One region of the Peribacillus sp. B2I2 genome, then DNA from elsewhere that is predicted to be linked to it. Evidence: riboswitches for the same ligand, from Rfam matches in the RefSeq annotation. Region 1 holds a riboswitch; each other region holds the start of a gene.
What was found. Region 1 has a riboswitch for cobalamin ahead of ABIE66_RS05470 (ribonucleoside-diphosphate reductase subunit alpha). Riboswitches for the same ligand answer to the same signal wherever they lie in the genome.
Positions count from the first base shown of each region.

Region 2: linked by a shared signal. The riboswitch ahead of ABIE66_RS27205 (ABC transporter substrate-binding protein) and the one ahead of ABIE66_RS05470 (ribonucleoside-diphosphate reductase subunit alpha) in region 1 are both predicted to bind cobalamin.
Region 3: linked by a shared signal. The riboswitch ahead of metE (5-methyltetrahydropteroyltriglutamate--homocysteine S-methyltransferase) and the one ahead of ABIE66_RS05470 (ribonucleoside-diphosphate reductase subunit alpha) in region 1 are both predicted to bind cobalamin.

Region 1 covers NZ_JBGCCB010000001.1:1,080,164-1,085,195, reverse strand. The annotation lists gene ABIE66_RS05480 (hypothetical protein) at 1-56, shown strand, start outside; gene ABIE66_RS05475 (manganese-dependent inorganic pyrophosphatase) at 156-1,085, opposite strand; cobalamin riboswitch at 1,379-1,558, shown strand; gene ABIE66_RS05470 (ribonucleoside-diphosphate reductase subunit alpha) at 1,699-3,996, shown strand; gene ABIE66_RS05465 (ribonucleotide-diphosphate reductase subunit beta) at 4,042-5,032, shown strand, end outside.
Region 2 covers NZ_JBGCCB010000001.1:5,444,484-5,449,515, reverse strand. The annotation lists tRNA gene ABIE66_RS27215 (tRNA-Arg) at 107-180, opposite strand; gene ABIE66_RS27210 (polysaccharide deacetylase family protein) at 427-1,266, shown strand; cobalamin riboswitch at 1,354-1,528, shown strand; gene ABIE66_RS27205 (ABC transporter substrate-binding protein) at 1,708-2,673, shown strand; gene ABIE66_RS27200 (FecCD family ABC transporter permease) at 2,678-3,691, shown strand; gene ABIE66_RS27195 (heme ABC transporter ATP-binding protein) at 3,697-5,032, shown strand, end outside.
Region 3 covers NZ_JBGCCB010000001.1:762,706-767,737, reverse strand. The annotation lists gene ABIE66_RS03850 (aminopeptidase) at 1-1,044, opposite strand, end outside; gene bcp (thioredoxin-dependent thiol peroxidase) at 1,056-1,526, opposite strand; gene ABIE66_RS03840 (potassium channel family protein) at 1,589-2,008, opposite strand; cobalamin riboswitch at 2,266-2,457, shown strand; gene metE (5-methyltetrahydropteroyltriglutamate--homocysteine S-methyltransferase) at 2,612-4,918, shown strand; gene ABIE66_RS03830 (acyl-CoA thioesterase) at 4,915-5,032, shown strand, end outside.

The sequences.
Region 1 (5,032 bases):
CCAATAAAGAACTGATTGTCATCGCCTATGAAAAAGAAAAGGAAACTTTGAATTAAGAAAAAAGACTCAAACACCTTTAAATGGATGGTTGAGTCTTTTTTTGCATGTACAGAAAAAGGATGCCCACGTTTTTAATGAGCACCCCTTTCCCTATATTATTTACTGAATACGCCCGTTAAGACCGGCACGATTTGTTTTTTACGCGATACAACGCCCTCTAAGACGGCGATGTTATTGTTTAATGAAACGTCATATGCTTTTTCCACTGCGTTGGCTGCTTTACCAAGAGCCAAGGCAACAGAATCATTGGTCAGGATATCCGTTACTACGAATAGGAATAAATCCAATTCCTTCACAGCGATGACCGATTCAATGGCTGCTTCTAGTTCGGCTTGCTTAGCAAGGACTTCGTTCGGATCAACAGCATTGACCTGAGCTATCTCCACTTTAGCCATGCCCATGGAGAATTCTTTTGCATCAAGAGTGATAAGCTGGGCAATCGTTTTGTCGCTCAAGTCAGCTCCCGCCTTCAACATTTCCAAACCATATGTTTCAGCGTTGACTCCCGCAATATCAGCCAGTTCCATAGCTGCTGCAACGTCTTGATCCGTGCAGGTCGGCGATTTGAACAATAAAGAATCCGAAATGATGGCAGACAGCATAAGACCTGCAATCGCTTTTGGGATTTCAACGCCGTTTTCTTTATAGATTTTATTTAAAATGGTTGCCGTACAGCCAACTGGTTCCGCACGGTAATATAAAGGATCGCTTGTTTCAAAGTTAGCGATGCGGTGATGGTCGATAACTTCCAACACACGTACTTGGTCAATATCTTCAGCACTTTGCTGGCGTTCATTGTGATCGACCAGGATCACGCCATCAGCTTCCCCTGCCACTTTTTCCACAAGACGAGGAGCTTCGAATTTGAAGTGGTCCAACGCATATTGAGTTTCACCATTCACTTCACCCAGACGAACTGGTTCAGCGTTGATACCTAACTGCTTTTTCAGATCTGCATAAGCGATTGCTGAACAGATTGTGTCTGTATCCGGGTTTTTATGTCCAAAAACTAATACTTTTTCCAAGATTTTATCTCCTTTTTCATAAATATTTTTCCGCGAATCCCCTTATCGCAATAAAGGAGAGCCACCTTTACTATACACTTTATTTTAACACAAAATCCCCTAAATTCAGTGCTTGAATTACCCATTCCCCAATAAAATCTTTCATTCTTTCACCCTCTACCTTCCCTTTGTCAATAGATAAGGGTTGGTTTTTCTCAAATATATTAGTTGAATTATCATCGTATATGGCTTACGATAATATAAGCAGAAATACTAGATATTGATTACACAAACAACACTAATAACTATATATAGAATTTTTTGTAATCCAAGGTGCCAGCGATGGCTGAAAAGGGAATCCGGTGCGAACCCGGAACTGTCCCCGCAACTGTAAATGTGACGAAATGAGAAACCACTGTATAGCTCTCTATACGGGAAGGACTCAAAGTAGGATGATCATGAGTCAGGAGACCTGCCTTGAATTTTTCACGTTTCTTATTCTTCGGGGATTGAGATGATGAAACGATAGCATAATGGCTATTTTTTCATGGCTCTTTTATTCTATCGTTTGATCCGCTCAATTCATTGGGCGGTTTTTTTTTATTTTAGCGGAAGTTTACAAGGAGGATTATTAATGACTCAAACATATAACTCTACCATAAGTGAAAATGACACCGACACGAATTCCATCCAGCTTGAGATGTTATCGAAGGAATTTGAAGGCCGTCTCGATATGGAAAAGTTCAAGAAGCGTTTTACAAAATGGCTTGATCGCAAAAGTGACTCAACCGAAGAACAGGCATCAAAGAAACTGATTCAGCTCGCTCTGGAAAGTGTCGATATCGATGCTCCCGATTGGACGTTCGTTGCTGCAGCAGAACTGTTGAATGCGATGTATAGGGATGCACAAGCTAATCGAGGTTATGAAGGCATAAGTTATGGCCCATTCTATGAACTGATCACGGAACTCTCCCAACTTTCAGAAGGCCAGCGTTACCCCATCTATAAATCAGAACTGCTCTCTTCTTATACGAAAGCGGAAATTGAGGAATTGGGTTCGGTGATCGACCCGGAAAAGGATAAATTATTTTCTTACATAGGCATCTACTTATTAAACGATCGCTACCTAGCCCGCCCAAAAAAGGACAAGGTCTACGAACTGCCCCAAGAGCGCTTCATGATCATCGCGATGGAAATCATGCGATTGGAAAAAACGGAGCACCGCCTGCAACTTATCAAAGAAGCTTACTGGGCAATGTCCAACCTTTATATGACTGTTGCGACACCTACACTCTCCAATGCAGGAAAAACGCATGGACAGTTAAGCTCTTGCTTTATCGACGCAATTGAAGATTCCATTGATGGTATCTACCTATCTAACTACGATGCCGCAAAAGTATCAAAATTCGGTGGCGGTGTCGGTCTTTACGTTGGTAAGATCCGCTCGCTTGGTTCCGATATCCGTGGTTTCTCTGGAAATAGTTCCGGCACGACTCCTTGGATTCGACTATTCAACCAGACAGCTGTCAGTGTCGATCAATTGGGGCAACGTAAAGGTGCCATCGCGATTTACTTGGATGCCTGGCATAAAGATATCATGAGCTTTCTTGATTTGAAGACGCAAAACGGGGATGACAGATTAAAAGCCCATGATATTTTTACGGGTGTATGCATTCCTGATTTATTCATGGAGGCTGTACGTGACAGAAAAGAATGGTATCTTTTCGATCCGCATACCGTCAAGCAAACCCTTGGATTCTCACTTGAAGACCTTTACGACGAGAAGAAAGGCGAAGGAAGCTTCAGGAATCATTATGCACTTGCTGTCGAGGCCGCAGAAAATGGTTCGCTTCCAAACTATAGCTTTGAAAAGATCAATGCGATGGACATCATGAAAAGCATCATGATTTCTCAATTAGAAGAAGGCGTACCATATATGTTCTACCGCGATGAAGTGAACCGGAAGAATCCAAATAAACATAAAGGTATGATTTATTGTTCTAACCTTTGCACCGAGATTGCTCAAAACTTAAGCCCTTCGACGATCACCGATGAATACGAAACAGAAGATGGAGATGTCGTTGTTGTTCGTAAAAGCGGCGATTTCGTTGTCTGCAACCTTTCATCCATTAACTTGCCCCGTGCGGTGAGCAGCGATGTTTTGGAAAGGTTGATTCCCATTCAGATCCGGATGCTGGATAACGTAATCGATGTGAATAATCTTCCGGTCAAGCAAGCATCCATCTCGAACAAACGTTACCGGGCAATTGGTTTAGGAACGTTTGGATGGCATCATTTACTTGCCACACAGAATATTTATTGGGAATCGGATGAGGCAGTTGAATATGCCGATGCATTATACGAAAAGATCGCTTACTTAACGATCAAGGCATCCAATGAATTGGCTAAGGAAAAAGGAACGTACCCATATTTCGAAGGATCGGATTGGCATACAGGGGAATATTTCGAACTGCGTGACTATACGGATCAAAAATGGATGGATTTAAAAGCAAACGTCCAGGAACACGGGACCCGTAATGGATATTTAATGGCCATTGCCCCCAATTCATCGACTGCCAAGATCGGTAATTCCACGGATGGGATCGATCCTTTGTATGAAATTGAATTTTACGAGGAAAAGAAAAACTTTAAATTCAAGGTGACCGCACCAGGCTTGACGCCAAATACGTATGAATATTATAAAAAGACCCGATTTAATTTGGATCAACTGGAAAGCATCAGGCAAAATGCTGCCCGCCAACGCCATATTGACCAAGCAATCAGCTTTAATCTGTATGTACACAACACAATCAAAGCCAAGGTCCTATTGGATATACATTTAACCGCTTGGGAATCCGGGTTGAAATCAACATATTATGTTCGTTCAACTTCTTCCGAATATGACAATGCCTGCGAAAGCTGTTCAAGTTAACGACAACCATAACCCAGTAATCTACTCTTAAAGGAGTTTTCACGAATGACAAATCATATCAAAAAGATCCGGATGCTGGAACCAACGCATCCAACTAAAGCGACAGGTGTTTTCAAAGGAGAAGCTTCAGGCTTTCTCCTTTGGAACGATATTCAGTATGAAAAATTCTATGATACCTATACTCAGCTCATCAATAACTTTTGGAAACCATCGAGCGTGAACATGATTCAGGATAAAAAGCAGTGGGGCGAATTGGACGAAGATATCCAGGACGCTTTTCTTGATATCCTTACGATGATTGCTGGAATGGACAGTCTACAAACGCCCACTTTAGTAGAAATCCTTCGGTACATCAAAGATCCGGCGGCAAAAGCTATCCTGGCCAATATGGCCCAGCAGGAATCCATCCATAATGAATCTTATTCCTATATCCTTGCTTCCCTGATCCCAGTAGGCAAGCAAAAACAGCTTTTCGACCGCATTAAAGAACATCCTGAAGTAATAAAGCGTAATCAACCGATCGTGGATGCCTATCAAACGTTCGTGGACGATCCAAGCCCCCAGCATTTATTCGAGGCACTGATCCATTCAACGAACCTCGAAGGGATTTATTTCTATTTGGCTTTCGCTTTCTATTATAATTTAGGACGCCAGAACCTTATGACCGGTTCGGCTACGATGATATCCTATATTCATCGCGATGAAATGGTCCATTTCGATTTCATTGGAATGCTCGTTCAAATCTTGATGTATGAATATCCTGAGTTAAATAATGAAGAAAACACGAAGTTCATTTATACAACGATTGAAAAAGCCGTCGAACTCGAAAAGGAATGGTCTGAATATATGCTTGAAGATATCCAAACCAAAGCCGATCTCGATTTGGAAGAATTCAATGAATACATCGAATATATAGCCAACAAACGGTTACGCATGCTAGGCCTTGAAAACTTGTATAAAGAATATAGCGAGAACCCGATGCCATGGATCAAAACGTTCGATGATGAATCCATCGGCCTTACCAAAACCGATTTCT
Region 2 (5,032 bases), 4.4 Mb from region 1:
CTTTACATTGGAAGCCCCTCAAAAACCTAAATAGGTAAGGCCATACCAACAGAAAAACCCTGTTACGACGCGGAGGTACCGCATTGTAACAGGGTTTTAAAATTAGCGTCCCAGATAGGAATCGAACCTACGACCTACAGCTTAGGAGGCTGTCGCTCTATCCTGCTGAGCTACTGGGACATATAAAAAAAGTCGACGACTTATTTATTATATTTCTTATAGGCAAACTTTTCAAGTTAATAGCAATAATAATTATGAAAAAATCATCTAAACGCTTAGCGGGTCTCTTATTTCTGTTTTTTCCTTTTTTTTCGTTAAATGGAATACTTTATTATTGGTTGGTTTTCTGGTACTATTATACTAGAAAAAAATAGGAGAATGATAGTGGGAAAATACAGAGTTTTACTGTTTGTGGCATTGCTGGGGATGTTAATTTTACCTGCATGCTCACAAGGGATTTTAGAGGGTATAGGCAAAAAGAGGGCTGCGCCGATTGCGGAAGATGACATTGAAGTGGTTGAGGCAGCGGAGAATGGCACCGGACAGGATTCAAAGGACGAACCGGAACAAATCGATACGAGAAATTGGATAAGGGCCGATTCTGCGGTTCAGTTTCCAATATTGATGTATCATAGCATTTCTGAAGGTAATGGCCTTCGGGTTCCAAGAGAGGAATTCCAATCACAAATGACTTGGCTTCGGGAGAATGGTTACTATACATTATCCCCTAAAGAAGCATTCCTCGTTTTAACCGAAAATCGGATGCCAAGTGATAAGTGCGTCTGGCTTACTTTTGATGATGGCTATACAGATAACTACACGGAAGCTTTCCCCATATTAAAAGAATATGATATGAAAGCAACCATCTTCATGATTGGGAAGTCCATTGATAAAGGTCATCACCTGACTGAAAATCAAATGTTGGAGATGAGCAGGAATGGGGTTTCGATCGAAAGTCATACTATCAACCATTTGGAGCTGAACCGGATGACGGCAGAGCAGCAAGAAGCGGAAATGGTTCAGTCGAAGGAGCTATTCGACCGTATCCTCGACCAGGACACGACAGTAATTTCCTATCCGGTTGGCCGGTATAACGAAGAAAGTCTATGGGTGTCAGAAGAAGCTGGATACAAGATGGCAGTCACTACCGAACCTGGAGGAGCTTCAAGGGACCAAGGGATGCATTCCCTGCATAGGGTTCGGATTTCACCGGGATTATCAGTCGAGGGATTTGCGTCCCTGATTGAAAATGCTTCTAATCATTGAAGATGGACGGGTCATTTCGAGGCAAGTCAGAAAAATCATATAATAATCGATTCTTACATGGTGTATAATGAAAGGCAGTGAAAATTATATACATATGAACGATTTGGTGTCTTAATGACTTAAAAGGGAAGTTGGTGAAATGCCAGCGCGGTCCCGCCACTGTATATGGGAGCCAACGGATGTTTACCACTGTATGAGATATGGGAAGGTGCCGTTGACGATGACCATGAGCCAGGAGACCTGCCAAAATTCGTACACCTGTAACCTACGCGGATGGGAAGGTGTGTGGCAGACCCTAAAGAGTCCGTAATTATATTGTTGCCATACAAGCATCTTCCGTTTAACGGGAGGTGCTTTTGTTTTGGGGTGCATCTTCCGATAATGCGTTTTGTTCATTAGGTGTGAAGAAATTAAAAGAAAAAAAGATTGTGGGGAATGAAAATGAAGAAGATTTTTGGTCTGATACTGGTGATGTTGCTGACTGCAGGTATGATGGTTGGCTGTAGCGATGCTACTAATGAAGGAAAAGAAAAGCAGGAAACGAATCATGCCAAACAGGAAGTTTTCCCGATTACGATTAAAGATGCAACAGGCGAAAAGGTGACGATAGAACAAAAACCGAAGAAAATCGTTTCGTTGATACCAAGTAATACGGAAGTTGTCTTTGCACTTGGCTTGGGTAAAAAAGTTGTTGGTGTTTCCGACTATGATAATTATCCGGAAGAAACGAAAGAAATTGAAAAAGTTGGCGGAATGGAAATGAACACGGAGATGATTGTCTCCTTGAAGCCCGACCTTGTTCTTGCCCATGCATCCAGTGCCCATAATTCGAATGAGGGTTTGCAGCAGCTTAAGGATGCTGGAATTGCTGTCCTCGTAGTCAATGATGCACAAAGCTTTGACCAAGTCTATGATTCTATAGATATGATTGGACAGGCAACAGGGGAACATGATAAGGCAAACGGAATCGTTACGGACATGAAAACGAAGCTCAAGGATATTCAGGAAAAAGCCAAATCCGTAAAGGAAGCGGATAGGAAAACCGTTTTTGTGGAGGTTTCACCGTCACCTGAGATATATACACCTGGAAAAAATACCTTCATGAATGAAATGCTTCAAATTATTTCAGCGGAAAATGCAGCTGCTGAACTGGACGGATGGGCAAAAATTGATGAAGAGTCTATGATTGCTGCAAATCCGGATGTCATCATTACAACGTATGGTTATTATACAAAAGATGCAGTAAGTCAAGTGAAGGGCCGAAAAGGGTGGCAAGACGTAAATGCTGTGAAGGATGACCAAGTCTTTGATGTCCATTCCGACTTGGTGACCCGTTCCGGTCCACGCTTAATAGAGGGAGTAGAGGAACTTGCCAAATCAGTCTATCCGAACCTATTTGACAACTAAATGGATGATTGCTTATTTGATTGCGTTATTATTTTTGTTATTCGCAATGACGATAGGCATTTCCTTTGGTTCGGTGCCAGTACCGATTCCTGTACTATTACAAATTATCGGCAAGGAGATTTTTCATTTACCGATTTCAGATGATCCGGATGTAATGCTTACGAATATTGTGATGAACATCCGCTTGCCGCGTGTGTTGCTAGCGGGTTTTGTTGGGGCATCACTTGCGATTTCGGGAGCGGGGTTTCAGGGCCTGCTCCGGAATCCGCTCGCTGACCCTTACACATTAGGTATTTCATCAGGAGCATCAGTCGGTGCCGTATTGACAATATTCTTGAATATATCACTACCATTCATCGGTTTATATACTCTTCCGGCATTGAGCATCGTATGCTCAGTGCTCACGATGTTCTGCGTACTGGCTTTTGCAAAAAAAATGGATCGATCGATGAAAGTGGAAACGATCATTTTAACGGGAATCATTTTCAGCTCGTTTTTAAGTGCCTTCATTTCATTGATGATTGCGCTGACTGGTGATGAATTAAGACAAATCATCGGCTGGCTGATGGGAAGCGTTTCAATGCGCGGATGGAATTATATTGCAATCATTTTGCCGTTTTTTATTATTGGTTCGCTGATCTTGATGATGAATACGAGCGAATTGAATGCGATGACTTTCGGGGAAGACCGGGCAAAACACTTAGGTGTTAATGTTAAGCGGCGGAAAATGTGGATTTTGATAGCCGGTTCGATGTTGACAGGGGCAGCCGTTGCCGTTTCAGGGGCGATTGGCTTTGTAGGATTGGTCATTCCTCATTTTGTCCGAAAGATTTGGGGACCTGACCATAAACATTTGCTTCCGTTGTCATTGCTGGTAGGAAGCGGATTCCTAATATTGGCGGACTTTGTAGCACGGTCGATCATTGCCCCATCGGAACTGCCGATCGGGGTGATCACTTCACTTATCGGGGCACCCGCATTCGCGCTGATTTTATTAAAGAGACGGAGAGAAGGGTAAGATGGATGCTTGAAGTTAAAGGGTTAACAGGTGGATATGACAACAAAGCTGTTTTGGACTCTGTTACTTTTGATGTACATAAAGGGGAATTATTCGGGATTCTTGGCCCAAATGGCAGCGGAAAAACGACGCTTTTAAGTATGCTTAGCGGGGTGCTCGATTATACGGGCGGAAGCATACGGATAAGAGGAAGGGATTTGAAGGATTATTCGTCAAAACAACTTGCACAGGTCATTGCTGTGCTCCCTCAGCATTCCTCATTAGCTTTCTCATATACGGTAAAAGAGACGGTCTCACTTGGGCGATATGCCCATCAAACAGGTTGGTTCCATAGTTGGTCCGCAGAAGATGAAACGATTGTCCAACGGGTTATGGAACAAACGGGAGTAGCAGATTTTCACGATCTTCAATTTGAACGATTATCAGGCGGGGAGAGACAAAGGGTCTTATTGGCACAGGCACTTGCCCAAGAACCGGAAATCCTTTTTTTGGATGAGCCTACGAACCACTTGGATCTTTCCTATCAAAAGGATCTTCTTGATCTAATGAGGAAAATGGCAAAAGAGCAAGAGTTGACCGTTATTTCAATTTTTCATGACTTGAATTTGGCTGGGTTATATTGTGATCGGCTTATGTTGCTTGAAAAAGGGAAAATTTTGGTTGTGGATGTGCCGAATGAAGTGCTCCGACAGGAACGGATTCAGGGGGTATATCGTACGACGATCGAAAAACATCCACATCCCGCCCTTCCGAAACCGCAAATGTTCATCGTTCCGGAAAAGCATGGCTATGATACTATCCCATTGGAAATTGATGATTCTTATCTGACAGTCGGATCTGAAATGATTCAATTGAATTCCCCGATCCCGCTTAGAACGATGTCTTCTGGAGTGACTGGTTCGGGGACGGGATGGCATAAATATTTCGTGAATAGGCATGTCCATCATGGATATGATTGCGAGGATCATCATGTTGAAATGGCTGACTATTTAAAAACTCATGGATTTGACCCGCAGCAAACGGTAGGGATGATGACGGCTGTCTTTCTCGATACGGTTGCCTTCAAGTTATTAAGAGCTGAAAATTTCAAGGTTTTTATCATCGTGACCGCTGGTGTAGGGAATGCCATCGACGCATCTTTAGCTGACCGACATTCTTGGAGTTCCGCTCCAGGAACGATAAATACATGGATCTTCGTAAATGGGCATTTGGCAGAAGAGGCTTTCATCCACAGCATAGTTACTGCGACCGAGGCAAAAGTAAAAGCGCTTCATGATTTGCATGTCTTGGATAAGGTGACAAATACATGTGCAACAGGAACATCGACAGACAGCATTTTGA
Region 3 (5,032 bases), 320 kb from region 1:
CAGCACATCGTCAAAGTAGATGTCACCACCGCCATATTCAGGACGCTGGATCAAGACCATATCCCAGTGTATAGATGAACGGTTTCCATTATCCGCTTCTCCATAGGCAAGTCCCAGAGCCAAGTGCAGACTCCCGCTTATTTTCTCATCGAATAATGTATCGTCCATAGGTTCCAATATGTATGGATTGATTCCAATTGCGAACTCCCCGATAAAACGGGACCCTTCATCGATATCCAGAATCCGGTTCATTTTGGCAGGTTGATTGGAAATGGCTTTAATGATTTTCCCCTTTTCAATGTTTAATTCCATGTCACTAAAGGTGATTCCTTCATAGGTTGTGGGTGCGTTGAAGGATATCCTTCCATTGACGCTTTCTTTTATGGGTGCCGTAAACACTTCCCCATCAGGTAAATTCTTTTTGCCGGCACATATGATGGCCGGCATACCTTTGATGGAAAAAGTCAGATCTGTCCCCGGTGAAACGATCCTGACTTTGTCAGTCCCTTCCATCAATTGCTTTAACGGTTTCAATGCCGCCTCCATTTTCCCGTAATCCATAGTGCAAACTTTGAAAAGGAAGTCTTGGTACCTGTCGAAGTTCATGCCGGCTTTTTGCGCTGATGCGTTGGTGGGATATTTAAGTAAGACCCACCGTCGGTTGTTTACATAGAAAAGAGTGGGAGAATTCATAGCTTCCCCTTGAATACGTTGCCTCTCGATGGGAACATCAGTCATTTCCACGTCGTTTTCTTCACTGGTGATGATGATGACCGCATCGATATCCGTATACTTCTTCAAAGCCCATTGCGACGATGTATCAAGTTGTTCCTTCACATTCCCTTGTAACAGATGTCGGCTAATCTCATCGTCTTCGAGTTCTATATATGGATAAGCACCCACCCTGTATATTTCATCAATCAGCTCTTTCAACAATGGTTTCGTGTTGATATGGCCCCGGATGAGGATTCTCTCTTTTGGCTGTAATTGTATCGAATGATGAATCAGCCTGGCCGCAAGCTTCGTTATTCGTTCATCCTTCATCTGCCTGTCCCTTATTTTTCTAGGTCTCGAAGAGTTTCAAGCGCTTCTTCGACGTGGCCTTTGACTTTTACTTTACGCCATTCCTTGACTATTTTACCTGCCTTATCAATCAGGAAAGTTGAACGTTCAATGCCCATATATTCCTTGCCGAAATTCTTTTTCAATTGCCACACATCAAATGATTCAGCCGCTTCATGGTTTTCGTCAGCTAGCAGCAGAAAAGGCAATCCATGTTTTTCGATGAATTTTTCATGACGTGCCGCCGGATCTGGGCTTATACCAATGATGACAGCGTTCAATTCCTCGAATTGTTCATTGTGGTCCCGGAAATCACAGGCCTCCGTCGTGCATCCTGGCGTCATGTCTTTTGGATAAAAATATAAAACGATGTATTTCCCTTTAAAATCCGATAGGGAAACCATTTCACCATTGTTTGCAGGGAGTTGAAAATCAGGTGCTTTTTCTCCAATTTTAACAGTCATATTGAATCCTCCATTTCCTTCATTATGGTAAGAGTACCCAATAATCGAAAGAAACACAACTTTCATTTATCCTTCCTATCTTTATGCTCCAGATCGATCACCGTCCGAATCACGAACGCTGCCGGGAGTGTGTACCCGATGAAAGCCTGAATGGTAGCTATCATCCTGCCCATTCCAATTGGGGCTATATCTCCATACCCTACAGAAAACATGGTCATCGCGCTAAAATAAAAAGAAGTCTTCAACTGTTCATAGAATGTGCCATCCAATCGATTGCCCATATCAAGAATCACCGAATGATTCTGAAGCTCGTATAATAAATAAATCAGTGCAAATCCAACTAATATCGTCGCATATAAATTGCCAAGCCACAGCATATCCTCCAGAGAAAACTTCTTTCCTCCCGACTCAACAAGAAATAACGTCCGAATGCTCATCACCATGCAAAAAATGATTCCTGCAATCAAGATGTAGAAAGTCATCCCCTACGCCCCATTTCAAAACGCCACTTCCTTTATACATACTCCCTGTCCTAACAATATATTCTTTTTTAGGAACAGACTTCAGCCTTATCACTCACACACCCTAAAGGCATTTGTCAAAATGTCGGGAACGTTTCCCGATTTTTTTCATGTTGACCCTTTTGGTCGGATATGTTAAGATTATCTAAATTTTTATAATAGTTTTTATTTTATAAATATTTGGTACCTGCAATCAGTTTATCAGCAGGTTTAGTGAAATTTCATATGTGGAAATAGGTTCCTAATTTTCATTAGGATTAAAAGGGAAGCCCGGTTTGATTCCGGCACGGTCCCGCCACTGTAATGGGAATGTTAGCGCCATCCAATATGCCACTGATCTACGGATCGGGAAGGCTCGCTGCTAATGATATTCCCTAAGTCAGGAGACCTGCCTATTTCGACAACACTGTTTTAACCTACGGGAGATAGGGAGGTGTTAGGGACCTTATAATTATAAGGGGCATTCTGCATGTCTCTTTATTTTAAGCATTTCTAACTTTCTCTTATTGACAGTTAGGGGTGCTTTTTTTATTGTTTTTAAACAAATCAAAGGAAAGTAGGAGGATGAGAATTTTGAAAAGCAGTAATTTGGGGTACCCGCGAATCGGGGAAGATCGTGAATGGAAACGTACATTGGAAGCATATTGGTCTGGGAAAATCGATGAACCAAAATTTACGGCACAACTAAAAGCCATCCGTTTAGGCAACTTACAAAAACAAAAAGATCAAGGCATTGATATCATTCCTGTCAACGACTTCACTTTCTATGATCAAATGCTCGATATGTCCGTCATGTTCGGTCTTGTTCCTGAACGTTACTCTGCCTATGAAGGCGGAAGCGTTCCCCTTTCCGTTTATTATTCAATGGCTCGCGGGAACAATGATGAGGTCGCTTCCGAAATGACGAAATGGTTCAATACGAACTATCACTATATCGTCCCTGAATTAAAACTGCCACAGCTGACTTTAACAGAAAATAAACCACTTGTAGCATATCGGGAAGCCAAGGAAAAGCTAGGGATTGAAACGAAGCCCGTGTTAATCGGACCTTATACTTTCATCTCCCTTTCCAAAGGCTTCAAAAAACAAGATATCCCTGGCATAATCCTGCGCCTGCTTCCTCTATATACGCAAATCCTGCAGGAGTTGGAGCAAGAAGGCGTGAAGTGGATTCAAATGGACGAGCCTTCTCTTGTTTCATCCATTTCCAAAGATGATATGCAAACTGTTACTTACCTCTATGAAAAACTGAATGAAGCAGCACCAAACCTAAACATCATGCTGCAAACATACTTTGATGCCGTGGAACACTACCAAGAAGTCATCGAATTACCAGTTCAGGGAATCGGTCTTGATTTTGTACATGATAAAGGAAGGAATCTAAGTAATCTTGAAGCATCCGGCTTCCCGAAGGACAAAGTGCTTGGTGCAGGTGTGATTGATGGAAAAAACATTTGGCTTTCTGATTTATCGAAAAAGATTCAATTGATCGACACTCTAAAGAAAAAAGTAGCCGAAGACCGAATCTGGCTTCAACCCTCTTGTTCCCTGCTTCATGTTCCAGTGACCGTTCGTAATGAAACCGCCGTTTCAAAAGAAGTGAAAGAAACCCTTGCTTTCGCCGATGAGAAACTTGAAGAAATAACACTCTTGGTCAAAGGGAATAATCAGGGCTTTGAAGCAATCGCCGATAAGGTCGATGCTAATAAATTAACGGTTCAGACGTTAGCTAGTTCAAATGCACGGAATCATAAGAGTGTACAATCCAGTGTCGAAAAGGCTAAATCAGAGCATGTTGGACGTCAGCTGCCATTTAAAGAACGTTACCAAAAACAACAGGAATTTTTCAAATTGCCTTTTCTACCTTCAACAACGATCGGTAGTTTTCCCCAGACATTTGAAGTTAAGCAAGCACGCGGGAAATTCAAAAAAGGAGAATGGAGCGCTGCGCAATATGAAACATTCATTAACGAAGAAATCGGCAGGTGGATCGACATTCAAGAAGAAATCGGCTTGGACGTTCTCGTACACGGGGAATTCGAACGGACGGATATGGTTGAATACTTCGGTCATAAGTTAGGCGGATTTGTCTTTCTAGAAAAGGGCTGGGTACAATCCTATGGGTCTCGCTGCGTAAAACCACCAGTCATTTATGGCGACATCTATTTCATCGAACCGATGACAGTCAGGGAAAGTGTATACGCACAATCACTTACGAAGAAGACCGTAAAGGGAATGCTTACAGGTCCTGTCACGATTTTGAACTGGTCATTTGTCCGTGATGATATTTCCAGGGAGAATGTATGCTACCAGCTGGCACTTGCTTTGGAAAAAGAAGTCATTGCATTGGAATCGGCAGGAATCAAAATGGTCCAAGTTGATGAACCTGCACTTAGGGAAGGTCTACCATTGAAAAAAAGCGATCGCGATGAGTATTTGAACTGGGCTGTGAATTCGTTCTTGATATCCACATCAAGCGTGGAGGATACAACGCAAATTCACACGCATATGTGCTATTGCGACTTCAACAGTTTCATGGATGTCATTTCTTCCTTGGATGCCGATGTAATTTCCATCGAAACATCCCGTAGCCATGGAGAGCTTGCTTCCGCATTCGAGGAAAAAACGTATGAAAAAGGTATTGGCCTGGGTGTGTATGATATTCACAGTCCCCGAGTTCCAGCAGTGGAAGAAATGGTCGATATGATTGAACGGGGCATCAAGGTATTAGATAAAGACCAGTTTTGGATCAATCCCGACTGCGGCCTGAAAACAAGGGGTATCCCGGAAACCGTCGCCTCCCTGAAAAACATGGTCGAAGCAGCAATAATCGTCCGTGAAAATCTTTTAGCCCAAACAACAGGCAAATGATTGAAAAGGAAAGCGGCTTATCAAATGCCCATCCAACACAGCAGTCACGGACTTTCCTAACCGACCTTGTTTTTCCACCGGATACGAACCATCATAATACCATCTTTGGCGGGA